3 regions of the Methylobacterium marchantiae genome follow, and region 2 is predicted to be linked to each of the others. Evidence: predicted binding sites of a transcription regulator. Region 2 holds the regulator's gene; each other region holds the start of a gene.

Region 1 (5,638 bases), on a different contig from region 2:
GCGCCACGTGGCCGGAACTCGATCTCACGACCTTTGCCGAAACTCTCGGCCACGGCAGCGAGACGTAGGATCGGCTTGATCTGATTGCGCAGGAAGAGGATCGCGACGCCGAGCAGAACGAGGGACGAGCCGCTCATCCAGAGAAGGAAGATGTGCGAATTCGAGGCATAGGCCATGCTCCGCCGGGCGGTCACCCGCAGCACCCCGTCGGGGATCTCGACACGGATTTCGATCAGGCTGGAGCGACCCACCGTATCGATCCAGAACGGCCGGCCGATCTGCTTGGCGAGTTCTTCGGAAAGAGCTTCGTCGAGGATCGAGAAGAATGGGCGCGGACCCGGGAGCGGAAGCTTGGCCCCCTTCAGGATGTCGAGGTCGAGGTTCAGCCGCGTCCCGGCAATGCGTGTGAGCGTGTCGGCGTCCTTGTCCTGCGGATAGCTCTCGTAGATGTCGATGAGGGCTGCCACGTCGGCCGTCACGGCGGCCGACAAGCGTCGGGTCACCAGTTGCCAGTGCCGCTCCATGAAGGTGTAGGCGATCACCGATTGCAGCAGCACGACCGGAGCGATGATGATGATCAACGAACGGGCATAGAGGCCCTTCGGCAGGGCATTGCCGATGGCGCGTGCAACCGTCTTCCACATTCGGCGCGGATTTGGCCGGGCGCGGCTTAGGGCCGTGATTTTCTTGACGATCTGCCACAGCGTCAGGTCAGCTAGCGCCATCGCGCGATCCGTAGGAAACACCCAATCCGTCCGGTGCTCCAGGCTCGCGCGATCGCATGGCGTCGCGCGGAAAACCCAAAACCACTCTTCGGCTTCATGCTCAATCTATCGCGAGGCGGTAGCCGACACCGCGGACCGTCTGGAGGAAGAGGGGATTGCCGGGATCGACTTCGGTCTTGCGCCGCAGACGATTGATCTGCACGTCTATGGTGCGCTCGGCGGCGAGACCACCGTTCCCCGCTAGCACTTCCCGCTCGACATTGCCGCCTTTGGCCTCTGCCAAGATCGTGAGGATTTCGCGCTCGCGCTCCGTGATTCGGATGGCTTCATCGTCGCGGCGCAACTCGCCCCTGTCGATGCGGTAAGAGAACGGCCCGAACGTCACCGTGGCGATGGTGCGGTCCGAGGGAGGGGTGCCTTCGGGCCGGCGCTTGATGATGTTGTTGAGACGGAGGATGAGCTCACGCGGCTCGAACGGTTTTGGCAGGTAATCGTCCGCCCCGATCTCGAGCCCCATCACCCGGTCGTTCGGGTTCGAGCGTGCGGTGAGCATGAGAATTGGCACGCGCGAGGTTTCGCGGACCTGCCGGGCATAGTCGAAACCATTCTCGCCCGGCATCATCACATCGAGAACGAGGGCATCGAAAACGAAGCTCTGCGCCCTCTGTCGCGCCTCATTGACATTGCCGGCGGCGGTGACGCGAAACCCCTGCTCGAAGAGGTAGCGCGACAAGAGTTCGCGGACGCGCCGGTCATCGTCGACCACGAGGACGTGGGGAGCGTGATCGGGAAGTTCCGTCCGAACCTTCAGGTCGGAAGAGGCCATCTCAGCTACGGTCCCGGATACGGCGGGCCATCAGGCTGCGAACGGCGGCGCGCTCTTCGGGTTCGATCATCGCCATGAGAAACCCTTGTGCTGCGGCATGGGCGCCCTTCGGTTCGTCCGCGACGGGGTCGGCTATGGCACGGGCGACCCGTCGTACCTGGACCCGTGTCAATTCGGCCGTGAGCGTCGCTCCGGTCTTCGAGCAAAAGAGCAATCGCTGCCGGCGATCGCTCTTGCCGGTTTTCTGCACGATGTAGCCCTGCTCGATCAAATCCTTGAGCACCCGGTTCAGACTCTGCTTCGTGATCTGGAGAATGTCGAGGAGTTCGGCGATCGTCAGACCCGGATAGTGATAGACGAAATGCAGGACTCGGTGATGCGCTCGGCCGAAGCCGTAATCCGCCAGCATCCGGTCCGGATCGCCGACGAAGTCGCGGTATGCGAAAAAGAGCAGTTCGACCAGATCGTTGGTCACGCTCTCCTCGACCACGGGAGCGTTCTGCGGGGACGCAAGGGCGTCCATCGGCTCGCGCTCCCCGTCGGATAGGGGAATGGCGGACGCGTCCGTTTCCGCGGTCGGTTGTCGAGTCACGTCCGGCAAGACCCTCGATATACGTCAGTGATGTTGACATATCTCAGGGGCATTGATAGTCGTCAAGCCTCGTTGGTGCTGCGACCGCGACAGGTCAATGGTCTCGCAGACCTCAAGCCTTGCAGCCTCCATTCCTCGCGGATATTGCGCGAGGAATGGCCGGCTATCGAGCCAATCCGATCGATCGACCCCGCAGACTCGATTGCGCGAGCCCGCGGATTCAAGGAATTCGTCATGTCCGTGATCCCGTTCGACGAGCGCGAGGGCACCATCTGGTTCGATGGTGTGCTGGTTCCGTGGCGCGAGGCCAAGATCCACGTACTCAGCCATGGCCTGCATTACGGCTCGGCGGTGTTCGAAGGCGAACGGGCCTATGGCGGACAGATCTTCAAGAGCCGCGAGCATGCCGAGCGCCTGCTCCGCTCGGCCCAGTACCTCGACTTCACGATTCCTTACGGCGTTGCCGAGATCGAGGCAGCCAAGGAACTCGTGCTCAAGACCAGCGGCTTGAGCGACGCCTACCTCCGACCCGTCGCCTGGCGCGGTTCGGAGATGATGGGCGTCTCGGCGCAGAACAACACCATCCACCTCGCCATCGCCGCCTGGGAATGGCCGAGCTACTTCGATCCTGAAACCAAGATGAAAGGCATCCGCCTGGACATGGCCGATTATCGTCGGCCCGATCCGCGGACCATTCCTTCCGCGTCGAAGGCGGCCGGCCTCTATATGATCTGCACGATCTCGAAACACCGGGCCGAGAACAAGGGATATGCAGACGCCCTGATGCTCGACTGGGAGGACAACGTCGCCGAATGCACCGGCGCGAACATTTTCTTCATCAAAGACGGCGTGGTCCACACACCGCTCGCCGACCGGTTCCTCAATGGTATCACGCGTCAGACCGTCGTCGATCTCGCCCACCGACGCGGTTTCGACGTGATCGAGCGCCGGATCAGACCCGAAGAGATGGAGGGCTTCTCGGAATGTTTCATCACCGGCTCTGCCGCCGAAGTGACGCCCGTATCCGAGATCGGCCCCTACCGATTTACCCCCGCCGACATGACGAAGACACTCATGGACGACTATAGCGCCGAGGTTCAGCCGAAAGCGATCGCCGCCTGAGCCGAACTCCGTCGCCCCGAACACAGGGGCGACGGAGTTCGGAACCTGCCGCGCCACTTCCCGTTATGAATAGAACAATTCATGAACGAGGTTGCCGGCGATGACGAAGAATCAGTCTGCGAGCGAGAATGCGAACCCCAAGACGGCGGGCGGCGACGCTTCGAACCGCATCAAGGATCCGAGTGAGTGGACCACCGGCGACGAGCCGATGACAGGCGCGCAGGCTTCGTATCTCAAGACGCTGTCCGAGGAAGCCAAGTCGCCCGACTCGTTCGAACCCGATCTCGACAAGGCCGAGGCATCTAAGCGAATCGATGCTCTGCGCAAGGAAGCGGGACGGGATTGATCGTTGGGGAGAAGGCCCGTAGCGGCCCGGCCCCCAGGAGGGCCGATCACCGCCAACGGGCTTTCACTCGCTTGATCCTAGATCGTCCTTGCGTTTGGCGAGTTGCATTAAGCCATCCGCAACGATCGAGGTTCTAATTTGGGCTCAGACGACTTCGTCGAGGATCGAGATACCCATGACGAGGCGGGCGCCTACCGACCAGACAGAGACCGGTTTTGGAGCGGATGGATGGCGCCTATCAAGCGCCGTTGGTCGCTTCGGCCGCGATACGAGCGGCGCGACGATGATCGAATATGGTCTGATCGCCGGCCTGACCTTCCTCGCCATCGTCGGAGCGCTTCGGTACTACGCCGAGCGCCTGGAGGTGATGTATCAGATCATCGGTGCCGCGGTCATGAAGTCGACCTGAACTGACCCGGTACCATTCGACGTATCAAGCACTTCCACCATATGACGATGGCGAAGCCGTCGATCCGGTGCTCGATGGGTCGAACGAATACGATCTGACGTAACCACGCGTAGCGGATCAGCGCTTCTGCGGCCCAGCCGTACGCGAACGTGAGGTCGGCGCCTTCGATGCATCCGACTCCGTGGTTCCACCGCGCCAGAGGCTGTCGAACAGACTCTGCATCGTTTTTGCATTCTCCTGCTGAGCGTCCAGCCCGGACTGGAACATCTGCTGCAGGAGATCGAATGGGTTTAGTACGGACGCTTGAGACGCGGCAGTCGCGGCTGCCTTCGTCTCCACGGCATGACGCGCCGACGGAAGGCTTCTCTGGGGCGTTGTCGTCGCGGATGAAGGTGTCAGCACGGAACTGCCAGGCCCCATGAACGCATTCATCATGTCGGTCCAATAAGGCGGGGTCGGGATGCCGATTGGTGAAGGTGGAGGGGCTGCCGGGGCCGGAGCCGGCGATGCCGGGTTCATCATGACATGAACGATGCCAGCCACGACCATGCCGGCCATGACGGGAAGCATCTGCCTCAATGCCGGTGTCGCCACGCCACTCACCGCCGCTGCCTGCTGCAGAACGGCCTGGCTGAGATGCTGTGAACCGAACAGTTGGCGGATCATCGCATCCATTTGCGGCTTTCCCGCCGCGGAGCCGACCGTTGTCGGATCCATCAAGCTGAACATCTGTGTGAAATCGCTCGGATCGGCGCCGGCGTTACGCTGGAGGCCGAGGGTCAGGGCCGGCATCAAGGCTTCCATCGCCCGACGTGTCTGGTCCGGCGACAAGCCGAATTGCTGACCGAAACCGTTGGCACCCATGCCGCCCTGCGCTTGCAGGAGATCGAACAGGTTGAACATGGCGGCGGCCTCATGATCCCATCACGGGCAGATCGAGATACTCCGGCCTGCCATCGAGATGTGAACTCTGTCGCATCGCCGCGCGACTTACCAGCCCGCCATTTTCCTCATCCCAGCCCTATACCAACGCGTTGGGCCTCTCCGACGCCGGAACATCGCCTCCGCAGGCATCCGCATCGGTGATAGCGGCTGGCGTCGAGGGGGCAACGAGCGTCCGGTTCTCGAGCGTCGTGACGGTCCGGAACGCCAGAACGATGCCTATGACGCCGAAAGCGACCGAGCCCAAGCCGACACCGGCGATGACGCCCTTCGGGCCGTAGAAATGCGCTCCGACGAGGGCCGGGAGCACCGTCCCGATCGTGGCGCGGCCCCAGTTGAGGAGCGTGGATAGGAATGGAAAGCCAAGATTGTTGAACGATGCGTTCGACAGGAACAGGAGCCCGGTGAAGAACCATACCCCGCCGCTCACGAGGCAGAAAAAGACGAAGAGATCGGCAGCCGTGCCGCTCAGCTCGAACAGGTCCGTCAGCGGCCCGCGAAGGGCGACGAGCGCCGCCCAGACCACGACGACGTAGAGGCCCGTCACCAGAGCGCCGTCCCGCAGCACGCCGCGCATGCGGTCGAAGCGCCCCGCCCCCCAATTCTGGCCGAGGATGGGGCCAATCGAGCCGGACATGGCGAAGAGGCCGCCGAAGGCGACCGGCGTCAGCCTATC
Region 2 (5,638 bases):
GAGCCGGAGATCAGGATCATCGGGAAGCAGTTGGTGGTGGCGTTGGCGAGCGCCGTCAGGCCGTTGAGGAAGCCGGGCGCCGAGACGGTGAGGCAGATGCCGGGCTTCTTGGTCAGGAAGCCCGCGATGGCGGCGGCGTTGCCGGCATGCTGCTCATGGCGGAAGGAGATCACGCGCATGCCCGCCGCCTGGGCGAGGCGGCCGAGATCGGTGATCGGAATGCCGGGCACGCCGTAGATCGTCGTGATGTCGTTGAGCTTCAGCGCGTCGATGACGAGATGGAAGCCATCGGTGAGTTCCGGCTCCGCCGCAACGTCGACGTCGATTCTCTGGGCCAAAGCGGACATCGTGTTCTCTCCCTGGTTCTTTGATGTTTTGTTCTGGTTGACGACCCGCGCGGCAGGCGGACCGATGACGCGACTCCCGCGCGGGGCGGCGACGGAGCCCCGCCGCGCAGGAGCGATATCGTGGACCGGCGGGTCGCTCCGGTCCGAAACCGTCGGCGGAGCTAGAGTGCCGCGAGCGAACCCATTCGGGGGCCGGGGACTTGTCGAGGGCCAGGGACTTGCCTGCAGGCGCTGTTCATTGACGTTTCCTCCCGATCGGTCCGCATTTTTCTTGTGGCGGATCCAAAAATTTATGATCTCTTCAAGCAAAGGTCGCTTCACGACTTGGAATGCCCGAACGAAAGCCTTCCTCCCAGAATCGGTTGGCATCTGAACTATATTGCAGATTCACCGTTCCGCCTGTATGAACCCGAATCGTCCCTGCCCTCTCGCGGGGACGGTCCGCCAGTGATCCGGCGCCTCGATCCGTGCTTGAAGTTCCATTCTCTCCCCGATTATTGGTGGCATACCAAATACCAAGTGTCAAACGGATTTGCACGATCTTGCCGATCGAGGGGAATGCTGGAAGGCGGGCGGTTAGCGAAGGGGCATCGCTCGCTGTCCCGCGATAAAGCGAATCTCGCAGGTTGCTTCTGCGATAGTGACGCAGACCGTGACGCTATTCTTGTGTTGAGACACTTCTTGCGCTCAAAGCGTTCCTTGTATTCCAAACTCGGGTTTGGCATGCTTCACACCATGTGTGCTCGACCATGTGTGCTCGACCATGCGTGCGAGTTGAAATCGTTCCAGGTGCCCAAAATGGTCAAAAACGACACGTTTCAAGTAAAGCCCATCGTTGCGACCTCGAGCTTGCGTGCACTTGCTTATGATGCGCTCAAAGAAGCGATCACCAACATGAACATCTATAACCAGCGCGAGGAAGTGCGGCTGGACGAGCGAAAACTGTCCCTGAACCTCGGGGTCAGCCGTACGCCGGTCCGCGAAGCGCTGACGGTGCTGGAGCAGGAGGGCTTCGTTCGGTTCGAGGCCCGGCGCGGCGTCTTCGTCATCAAGAAGTCGAAGAAGGAGATCGTCAGCATGATCCAGGCCTGGTCGGCCCTGGAGAGCATGGCCGCCCGCCTCGCCTGCGAGCGCGCCACCGACGAGCAGCTGCATGGCCTGCGCGAGCATTTCCCCGAATTCTACGAGGGACGCCCGTCCGACCACCTCGACGAATACTCGGAAGCCAATATCCGCTTCCACCAGAAGATCATCTCGCTCGGCCAGTGCGACGTGATCAAGGACATCACCAGCAACCTGCTGATGCATGTCCGCGGCATCCGCAACACCGCCCTCCGCCAGGGCGACCGCGCCGCCAACTCGATCAAGGAACACGTGGCGATCATCAAGGCGCTGGAAGCCCGCGACGCGGAATTGGCCGAACGCCTGGTGCGGGAACATGGTCTGGGCCTCGCCAGCCATGTGGAGAAATACGGCGATTACCTCGACTGAAGGTCGATGCGCATTTGTCCGCCACGAGGTCGAGGGCCGGAATCCGGCTCGCCGGTCTCGTCTCCGGACGGAGTGAAGGCGCCCCTACGACATTGTAGAGTTTGGAAGATTCCGCGGCTGCCCGCACTGGCGAAGGGCGGGGCCCGCCGCCATAATGGGTGACGGCCCGCGGCCGGTCGCGGCGTCGGGCCGGGAAGGTGCGGATCGGGTCATGCTCACCACTGCGTCGAATGCTCCTTCCGTCGAGGAGAAGCCTCTGGAGAAGGCGCTCGGCCACCAGATCAGGCTGCTGCGCCGGGAGCGGGATCTCTCGGTGGCCGATCTCGGGAATGCCGCCGGCATCTCCCTGGGGATGGTGTCGAAGATCGAGAACGGCGCGATCTCGCCCTCGCTCTCCTCCATCAACGCCATCGCAACGGCGCTGAATGTGCCGATCACGGCCCTGTTCTCGGCTTTCGAAGAGCGGCGGGACTGCTCCCACGTCAAGCGGGGCCAGGGCGTCGTCATCGAGCGCCGGGGCACCAAGGTCGGCCATATCTACGAGTTGCTCGGGGCCGGGATCGGCGGCGAGGTCGCCCTCGAACCCTACCTGATCACCCTCGAGACCGAGGCGGAGGCCTATACCAGCTTTCGTCACGTCGGCACCGAGTTCATCTACATGCTCACCGGCGAGATGATGTATCACCATGCGGGAGAAGACTATCATCTCCTGCCGGGCGACTCGTTGCTGTTCGATTCCAACGGCTTGCACGGTCCGGCCAGGCTGTTGCAGACGCCGATGACCTACCTCTCGATCATCGTCTACCCACGCGGCTGACGGACTGCTTCGGCGATTCGGTCGAGATCGTCTTAAATGGCGGATATGGCCCGGTTCGAGCGAGTGTTTTCGCACCTATGCCGCGTCCGCGAATCCGGCAGCCGTCTCGACGGCTGCCCGCCCGCGAGCGGAACATCGCGCCCAAGGAACAAACTCTACCATCGGGTTAACGGAACCCTTGCAGAACACTTGCGGAACGTCTACCGTGTTCGTGTTTTGTTTCGTCAGGCATTCGCCGCAGCTTGGCTTCAGTGGAAGAGTGATCTGTATGTTGACGCGTAAACAGCTGGATCTTCTCCAATTCATCCAGCAACGGATGCAGGAGAGCGGCGTGCCTCCGTCGTTCGACGAGATGAAGGACGCCCTCGACCTGAAGTCGAAATCGGGCATCCATCGCCTGATCACGGCGCTCGAGGAGCGTGGTTTCCTGCGGCGCCTTCCGAACCGTGCCAGGGCGATCGAGGTGATCCGGATGCCGGAAAGCCTCGCCGGCGCTCCCGCGCCTCGTCCCGTTTCCGCTCCCGCAGGCGAGGTTCGCCGCTTCACGCCGAGCGTCGTCGAAGGCGGGCGATCGAAGGCAATGCCGTCGGTCCGTCAACCCACCGCCCAGGCTCAGGACGAGAGCGGACGGGCCATCACCATCCCGGTCATGGGTCGCATCGCGGCCGGTACGCCGATCTCGGCGATCCAGAACCAGAGCCATTCGGTGACGCTGTCACCCGACTTCCTAGCCGGCGGCGAGCATTACGCGCTCGAAGTGCGCGGCGATTCGATGATCGAGGCGGGCATCCTCGACGGCGATCTGGTGGTCATCAAGAAGCAGGACACCGCCAATACGGGCGACATCATCGTCGCCCTCATCGACGACGAGGAGGCGACGCTGAAGCGCCTGCGCCGGCGCGGGTCGTCCATCGCCCTCGAAGCCGCGAATCCCGCCTACGAGACCAGGGTACTCGGCCCCGATCGGGTCCAGATCCAGGGACGCCTCGTCAGCCTGGTGCGCCGCTACTGATCCTGGTCCGGAGAGACGTCCGCTGACGGCTCGCCGTCCTCGGCTTCGGCATCCGGCGTCTTCGATGGTGCCGTCTGTGTCGAAGGCTTCGGCGCCGGTTCGGGCCATGCTCGGCGCCATGGCGGTCGAGATCCGGGCTCTCTCGCCGATGTCGCGACCGGACCGTCCGGCGTGAAGCGTATCGCCGTCGCCCCTCGGGCGGCGAGATAGGCCCGATCGATGACGAGGCTGGCCCGGCATCCCGGCGGCGCATCCCGGCGGGCAATGACGATCGTCGCTCGCGCGCAATCCTCGGCGAAGGCCCGCTTGTCCTTGACGAGGGCGATGGCTCGACCCGGCTCCGTCTCGATCGTGCAGCCGATCGGGTCGCAGCGGCTTCGATCCGACGCCGATACCGCGCCGGCTTTCCGCGAATCGCCGTCCGCCTTGAGCCATTGTTCGAGGACGAAATCCGGCGGCTTGCCGAGGATGGCCAGTCGCCCGTCCCGATCGCGCAGTGCGGCGCCCGTTCCCTCGCGGTCCACATAGAGATCGTAGCGCTGCGGCGTCGCCGCCAGCACCATGCCGATTCCGGCGGGGGCGAGCCCGATCCAGCGCAGATGCGAGACCGGCACGGTCAGCAGCAGGAGGGCGATGGCGAGCAGGCCGAGCGCCGTGCTGCCATAGGCCGGGACGACGAGGGTGGCGTGGCCGAACCCGCTGATCCATCCGGAGATCGTGAGCATTCCGCGCACCGCGAGCCCCATCGCCCACCAGACCGGCTGATCGAGGGCGAAAGGATAGGCGAGGATCCCGAGGACCGCCGCCGGCATCACCGCGAGGGAGACGAGCGGCAGCGTGAGGGCGTTGCCGACGATGCCGAAGGGCTGGACGGTCTGGAAATGGTAGGTGGCGAAGGGGGCTGTCGCGATCTGCGCCACCAGGGTCGTCGCCAGGGTGCCGACGACCGCGACGATCACGAAGCGGAAAGCGCGGGCGAGAAGACCGTGGCCCTCCCGCTGAGGCATCCAGCGGTTGAGCGCGGTGGCGCAGGCGATGAGGCCGGCGACGGCCCCGAAGGACATCTGGAAGCTCGGGCCGAGCAGGCCTTCCGGCTCGCGTGCGAGCGCGATCAGGGCGGCCAGCGCGAGATTGCGCATGCTCAGGGCCGGTCGATCCACGAGGATCGCGCCGAGCATCACCAGGGTCATGATCAGCGAGCGCTCTGCGGCGATGTCCCAGCCCGAGAAGACGCAATAGGCGGTGACGCCCACCATGGCGAAACCGGCGGCGATCTTCTTGATCGGCCAGGTCAGGGCGAGGCCCGGCACCAGGGCGAGGAGCGCGCGCACGAGCCAGAACACCACGCCTGCGGCGAGCACCATGTGCAGCCCCGAGATCGAGACCACGTGGTAGATCCCGGCCGCCCGCAGGATGTCGTTGGTCTCGGCGTTGATGAGGCCGCGCTTGCCGGTGACCAGGGCGGCCGCCACGGCGCCGGCCTGCCCGCCATTGGCATCGGTGATGCGCCGCGTCAGGGCGTTGCGCGCATCGTCCACCGCGGCCGCCACCGAGACGGTCCAGGGCATCGGTCTGGGCGGGGGTTTGACCTCGATCTTGCCGACGAGGGAGCCGACGGCGCCGATCCCGCGAAAGTAGGCGTCGCGGGCGAAATCGTATCCGCCGGGGCGTGCCGCCTCGGGTGGCGGCAGGAGCCGGGCGGTCGCCGAGATGAAATCGCCAGGCTTCAGCGCGAGGGCCCGCTTATAGGAGACGCGGACCCGGGTCGGACGCCGCTCCGGTGCGAGGGTACCGAAGCTCTCGACGCGGACGATCAGGCGCGCACCGACCTCGCGCTCGTCCAGGGCTTCCACGAGGCCGGTGAGCGGTGCGATCGTCGTGCGGGCGAGGACGGGCGCCGCCACGCGGTCCAGGCGCAGGATCGCGGCGGAAAAGCCGAGGAAGGATGCGGCGAGGCCGAGAACGACGGCG
Region 3 (5,638 bases), on a different contig from region 2:
GGTTGGCGGGGTCTAGCCCGGCTTGCGCGATATGCTGGTCGGGCAGGCCGGCGCCCCATGAGCCCCACACCGTGTCGGCCATCATGCCGGTGATGTCGGGGGTGAGGCCCAGCACCTTGCCGACCTCGCGGATGGCGCTGCGGGGCCTGTAATGGATCACCGTGGCGCAGATCGCCGCCCGGTCCCGCCCGTAGCGGTCGTAGAGGTACTGGATCACCTCCTCGCGGCGCTCGTGCTCGAAATCGACGTCGATGTCGGGCGGCTCGTCCCGGCTCTCGGAGATGAAGCGCGCGAAGAGGAGGCGGATCTTTGTCGGGTCCACCGCCGTGATGCCGAGGCAGTAGCAGACCACGGAATTGGCCGCCGAGCCGCGGCCCTGGCACAGGATTCCCCGGTTCCGGGCGAATTCGACGATGTCGTGGATGGTGAGGAAGTAGCGGGCGTAGTCGAGCCGGCGGATCAGGTCGAGTTCGTCGGCGAGAGACGCCGCGACTCCATCCGGGATGCCGTCCGGGTAGCGCAGTTCGGCGCGCTGCCGGGTGAGATATTCGAGATGCCCCTGCGCCGTTCTGCCGGGGGGAACGGGCTCGTCGGGATATTCGTATTTCAGTTCCTCCAGGGAGAACCCGCAGGTCTCGGCGATCTCGATCGTGCGCGCGATCGCCTCCGGATGATCGGCGAAGAGCCGGGCCATCTCTGCGGGTGGCTTGAGGTGGCGTTCCGCATTGGCCTCCAGCCGGTAGCCGGCCTCGACCAGGGTGCAGCCCTCGCGGATGCAGGCGACCATGTCCTGCAGGGGGCGCCGGTCGGGATGGTGATAGAGTGCATCCGACACCGCCACCATCGGCGCGCCGAGGCGTTTCCCGAACTCGGCGAGCCGGCCGAGCCGACGCCGCTCGTCGCCTCTGTAGCGATGGCTGACGCCGAGGAAGACGCGGCCGGGGGCAATCTCGGCCAGGGCGGCGAGATGTCGGGCGAAGAGGGGGTCGTCCTCCTCCGGCGGGAGCGCGACGAAGACCTGGCCCCTTGCCGCCGCGAGCATCTCCGAGACGCCGAACCGGCACTCGCCCTTCTGCGAGCGGCGGTTGCCGTCCGTGAGCAATCGGCAGAGCCGGCCGTAGCCGTCCCGGTCCATCGGGTAGGCGACCGCCTCGAATCCCTCTTCGGTGACGAGGCGGACGCCGGGAAGGTATCGGATCGTCGGCTCGCCCGCCTTCTCCCGTCGCTTGGCCTCGGCATGGCCGCGCACCACGCCGGATAGCGTGTTGCGATCGGCGATGCCGATGGCGTGGAGCCCGAGTTCGGCGCCCTGCGCCACCATCTCCTGCGGATGAGAGGCCCCGCGCAGGAAGGAGAAGTTCGTGGTGACCGCGAGCTCGGCATAGGGTAGGCGGCACCCGACCTCCCTCACGCGAACAACCCTTGCACGAACCAGCGCGCCGCCGTCTGCGCCGTGTGGAACCCCTCGCGGTAGACCCAGAGCCGCCGGCCGGATTCGTCCTCGACCACGTAGTAATCCCGGGTGGGCGCGGGCGCGTGCCACCAAGCGTCTGCGATGCGCTCCGGGCCCTCGGCATGGGCGATCCGGTGCAGGCGCCGGCGCCAGCGGAAGCGCTGGGGCGGCCCGTCTGGGGCGAGCGAGAACACCTCGTCGGCCGCCTCGCTGCGTGACAGGAGGACGAGGGGGCGGGCGGGCATCGGGCCCTGCGGGCGCGCGTTCACCCGTCCGGCCCAGTCGAGGGCGACGTGTCTCACCCGCCACGGCTCCAGGGCATCGGCGCGTTCGGGGATGTGGCTCGCCCGTGGGCTCACGCGGATCACCCTCGCCCCGATGCGCTGGCGCAGGGCGTCGGCGAGACGGGCGGTCCCGCCGGTATCGGCCTCCCGGTCGAGGCCCGTCTCGGCCAGCGCGTCCTGGCGGGTTTCCAGCCGGCCGATGCCGGTCACGTCGAGCCGCACGGTCTCGAAGCCGAATTCGGCATCGAGGGCCGGCCCGAGCCGGTCGAGGCGAAGATCGAACAGTCGCCCGATCCGGTCGGCAGACAGGGTCGGTTCCGAAAGGCCGAGATCGAGGCTGCGCTCGATCCCGTCGACCCGGTACAGGCTCAGCCGCAGGGATTGCGCGCCGAAGCCCGAGGCAGCGAGGCGGGGCGCGATCTCCTGCATCAGCCCGATGGCGGTGGCGACGATGATCGTCTGATGCCCGATCGGATCGAGAAAACCCCGGCTCGCGCCGAAGGCGGCCGGCTCGGCCAGGGAGACCAGCGGTTCGGGCCGTCTCCCCAGCGCCTGGTCGAGACGTAGCAGCAGAGTCTCGCCGAAGCGTCGTGCCAGGGGCGCACGGGGCGCGTCAGCCAGCGCCCCGATCCGGCGCAGGCCGAGGCGGCGGAGGGATTCGGCGATGGCCGGCTCGATCCGCAGGGCGCTCACGGAAAGGTCGCGCAAGGCCGGTGCGTTGCCTCCCTGCGGCACGACGACAGGCCTCGTCGAACCGCCATGACGAGCGAGCGCGAAGGCGCAGGCCGGCGTGTCGGCCAGGGCCAGCCGGGCGGGAATCGCATGGGCCGACAGGCGTGCGGCGAGGTCGGCCATCAGGGCTTCCTCCCCGCCGAACAGGTGGCTCGCCCCCTCCATGTCGAGGAAGAAGCCGTCCCCGCCTTCCGCCGGCCCGAACGGTGCCACCACGGGCGTGTAGCGTCGGGCCCAGAGGCAGAGCCGTGCGAGGGCGGCGGTGTCGGCCTCCGGGTCTGCGGGATGGACGGCGATGCCCGGCCCGATCCGGGCACGGGCTCGCGCGAGGGGCTCTCCCGGACGCAGGCCGAGAGCCCAGGCCGCGGCATCCACGGCCGTGATGCGCAGGCCCCCCGGCCCGATGGCGGCCACGACGGCGGGGGAGGTCGCTTCGGGCGACGCCTGTTCAGGGACCGTTCGAGCGCGCCTGAGACGCGTCAGCGGCCACTGCTCCAGCCAGACCGAAACGATGCGCGGCATGATCCCACTCCAGAAGCCAATCCCCCGTTCGTCCATTGCGGCAGCGGTCGAGCCGAGCCCGCCAGCAGGGCCGCTCGATGCAGCCGAACCGGTCCCGCAGGGCCGCGCCCGAGCCGATCCGCCAGCGGGTCGCGGCCATGTTCGGGCATTCCGCCTGAGGCGGACGCAGGACGAGGAGGAGCCGGGACGCGGCCTCGCCCGCCAGATGCAGCCGCCGGCTCTGCTTCAGCGGCAGGCCGGCATCCACCAGTCCCGCCACCGCCCTCAGGCCCTGAGAGCGCAGGGCCTCCTCCACGGCGCGGTAGGCATCCGCGTCGTTCTCGACCTCTAGGATCAGGAGGCGGCCCGGATCGAGGCCGAGCCCGGCAAGGCCGTGGCCGTAGGGCGTGGGGTGCCCCTTGCCGATGACGAGGAGAGCCTCTCCCTCCACCCGCGCGAGGTGGCGCGCCATCAGGGCGAGCGTGAACCCTAAGGCCGCTGCCTCGTCGCCCTCGGATTCCGGCGCGATCTCGTGCGGCCGGCCGAGAGACAGCCCTCCGCCGGGAAGCCCGGAATCGATATGGGCGATCCCCAGGGGCAGGGCCTCGATTGCCGGGGCGTCGGAATCCCGTCCCAGGTGATCGCGCAGGGCCGCAAGGGCGATCCGCCTGCGCTGCGCGGGCTCGTCCGCCTCCGTTCCTGCTTCATCGCGTGTCGTCCGTTGAGCCCGAGCCATCATGTCCGTTCCATCGCCTGACGATAAGAACAAAACAAGAACATACTCAACCGGTTTCAAAGGGTTTGGAATTTACCCAGCGTGTAGAACCGCTTCCCCTGTGGACGGCTGTGGACGAGTGTGGATGGAGCAACGGTAAGGCGACGATTGGAGATGCTCGGCCGGACTTGACCCCATGACCTGACCCGGCATTGTCCCTCCGCCGTGCCGGACCTCCGGCGCATCAGCCTGGAGAGAATGCCCATGCGCCTCGACCATGCCGCCCACTGCCCGGCCTCGACAGGCTTCATGGCCGAATCTCCGATTGGCCGGTCCTCGGTCGGCAAGTCCTTGATTGGCAAGTCCTTGGTCGGATTGATGATCATCGCGGGCTTGGCGGCCGGCCCGGCTGCGGCCCAGGCGCCCGGGCAGGTCAGTCCCGGCCAGCCTGGACGCGGGATGAGCGCCGCCCCGGCGACGGAGACCGCCGCGGCTCCGAGGCCCGGGACGGCCAGGGCCAAGTCCAGGCGGGTCGTGGCGCCGTCGCAGCCGATCCAGGTCTACGATGCGCGTATCGAGTCGGGGGATCTGCGGATTTCCGGCAGCGTGCGGAAGGGCGGCACTGTCGTCATCCTCGACGAGGACATCTCGGTCATGGCCGATTCGCGCGGTCGATTTCTGTTCCGCCTTCCCTATCGGCCTGCCACCTGCGTCGCGGCTCTGAAGGCCGGCGAAGACGAGAGGGAAGCCGTGGTGGCCAATTGCGCGCCCGCCGGCGAGCCCGGGCCCAAGGGCGATGCCGGTGCGCAAGGAGAGGCCGGTCCGCAGGGCATGGCAGGACTCGCCGGAGCGCCCGGAGTGGCCGGCCCCAAGGGTGATGCAGGACCCAAGGGCGAGCCCGGACCAAGGGGTGAAGCTGGACTGAAGGGTGAAGCCGGCCCCAAAGGCGATGCGGGTCCTAAAGGTGAGACAGGCCCCAAAGGCGAGATGGGTCCGAAGGGAGAGGCGGGTCCTCAGGGTGAGCCGGGGGCGGCGGGCGTCACGGCGAGTGCCGCCAGTTCCACCCTGCGGCCGGTCCGCAACGAGAATTGCTCGTCCGGCGGCTGCGAGTTGAGCTGCGCGAGCGGCGAGGCCTTCGTCTCCGCCTATTGCCTGTCGTCGGGCAGCCCGTCCTTCGCCAATGGCGGCGCCAGCGCGTCTTGCCCGTCCGACGCCAAGGGCATGGTCGGGTTCTGCTCGCGGCTATAGCGCGGGGCCGGCCTCTTCGAGCCAGTCCATCATCCCGGCGGCCGCGGCGCGGCCGCTGGAGAAGGCGCCCTGCAGCAGGTAGCCGCCGGTGGGGGCCTCCCAATCCAGCATCTCGCCGGCGACGAACACCCCCGGCCGTGCTTTCAGCATGAAGCGCCGGTCGATCTCCTCGAAGGCGACGCCGCCGGCCGTGGAGATCGCCCGCTCGATCGGGCGGGGGGCAAGGAGGCGCAAGGGGGCCGCCTTGATCAAGGCGGCGAGGCCGGCCGCCGAGGAGGGGAGCGTCAGGCCGGCGGCCTCGCGCAGCAGACCCGCCGCCACGGGGTCGAGTCCCGCATCCTTGCGCAGGCGCGTGGCGAGGGAGGCCCCCTGCTTATGGGTCTCCAAGCGTCGCGTCAGCGTGGCCTCGGTCAGGTCCGGCCGCAGATCGACGACGAGACGGGCTTCCCCACGGGCCTCGATCGCCTCGCGGATGAGACGCGACAGAGCATAGACCGCTCCGCCCTCGATCCCGTCAGCGGTGATCATGGCCTCGCCGCGAACGGTCTCGTCGCCGAGACGGAGGGCGACACGCTTCACGGGCGTGCCGGCGAAGCGCTCCCGGAACAGGTCCGACCACGGCACGGTGAAGCCGACATTGGCGGGCCTGAGCGGGGAGACGGCGATTCCCAACCCGGTGAAGAGCGGAACCCAGGCCCCATCCGA

What was found. Region 2 encodes LexA, which represses DNA repair genes until DNA is damaged. Its sites were predicted from a motif close to TGTTCNNNNTGTGTTCNG; they were not measured.
Region 1: a site for LexA is predicted at 3,336-3,353, ahead of ACFQ4G_RS16675 (DUF3072 domain-containing protein). Genes of this name have one in related genera too.
Region 3: a site for LexA is predicted at 3,732-3,749, ahead of ACFQ4G_RS16995 (ImuA family protein). Genes of this name have one in related genera too.

What each region holds. Positions count from the first base shown of each region.
Region 1 is NZ_JBHTND010000025.1:16,770-22,407, reverse strand. It holds gene ACFQ4G_RS16695 (ATP-binding protein) at 1-644, opposite strand, end outside; gene ACFQ4G_RS16690 (response regulator) at 826-1,551, opposite strand; gene ACFQ4G_RS16685 (MarR family winged helix-turn-helix transcriptional regulator) at 1,553-2,074, opposite strand; gene ACFQ4G_RS16680 (branched-chain amino acid aminotransferase) at 2,378-3,265, shown strand; gene ACFQ4G_RS16675 (DUF3072 domain-containing protein) at 3,366-3,611, shown strand; gene ACFQ4G_RS16670 (hypothetical protein) at 3,895-4,020, shown strand; gene ACFQ4G_RS16665 (DUF937 domain-containing protein) at 4,138-4,923, opposite strand; gene ACFQ4G_RS16660 (MATE family efflux transporter) at 5,042-5,638, opposite strand, start outside.
Region 2 is NZ_JBHTND010000018.1:7,149-12,786, forward strand. It holds gene oxc (oxalyl-CoA decarboxylase) at 1-347, opposite strand, end outside; gene ACFQ4G_RS13890 (GntR family transcriptional regulator) at 1,146-1,838, shown strand; gene ACFQ4G_RS13895 (helix-turn-helix domain-containing protein) at 2,050-2,655, shown strand; gene lexA (transcriptional repressor LexA) at 2,924-3,667, shown strand; gene ACFQ4G_RS13905 (ComEC/Rec2 family competence protein) at 3,661-5,638, opposite strand, start outside.
Region 3 is NZ_JBHTND010000026.1:14,335-19,972, forward strand. It holds gene ACFQ4G_RS16985 (error-prone DNA polymerase) at 1-1,411, opposite strand, end outside; gene ACFQ4G_RS16990 (Y-family DNA polymerase) at 1,408-2,991, opposite strand; gene ACFQ4G_RS16995 (ImuA family protein) at 2,918-3,709, opposite strand; gene ACFQ4G_RS17000 (collagen-like protein) at 3,950-4,933, shown strand; gene ACFQ4G_RS17005 (TIGR03862 family flavoprotein) at 4,928-5,638, opposite strand, start outside.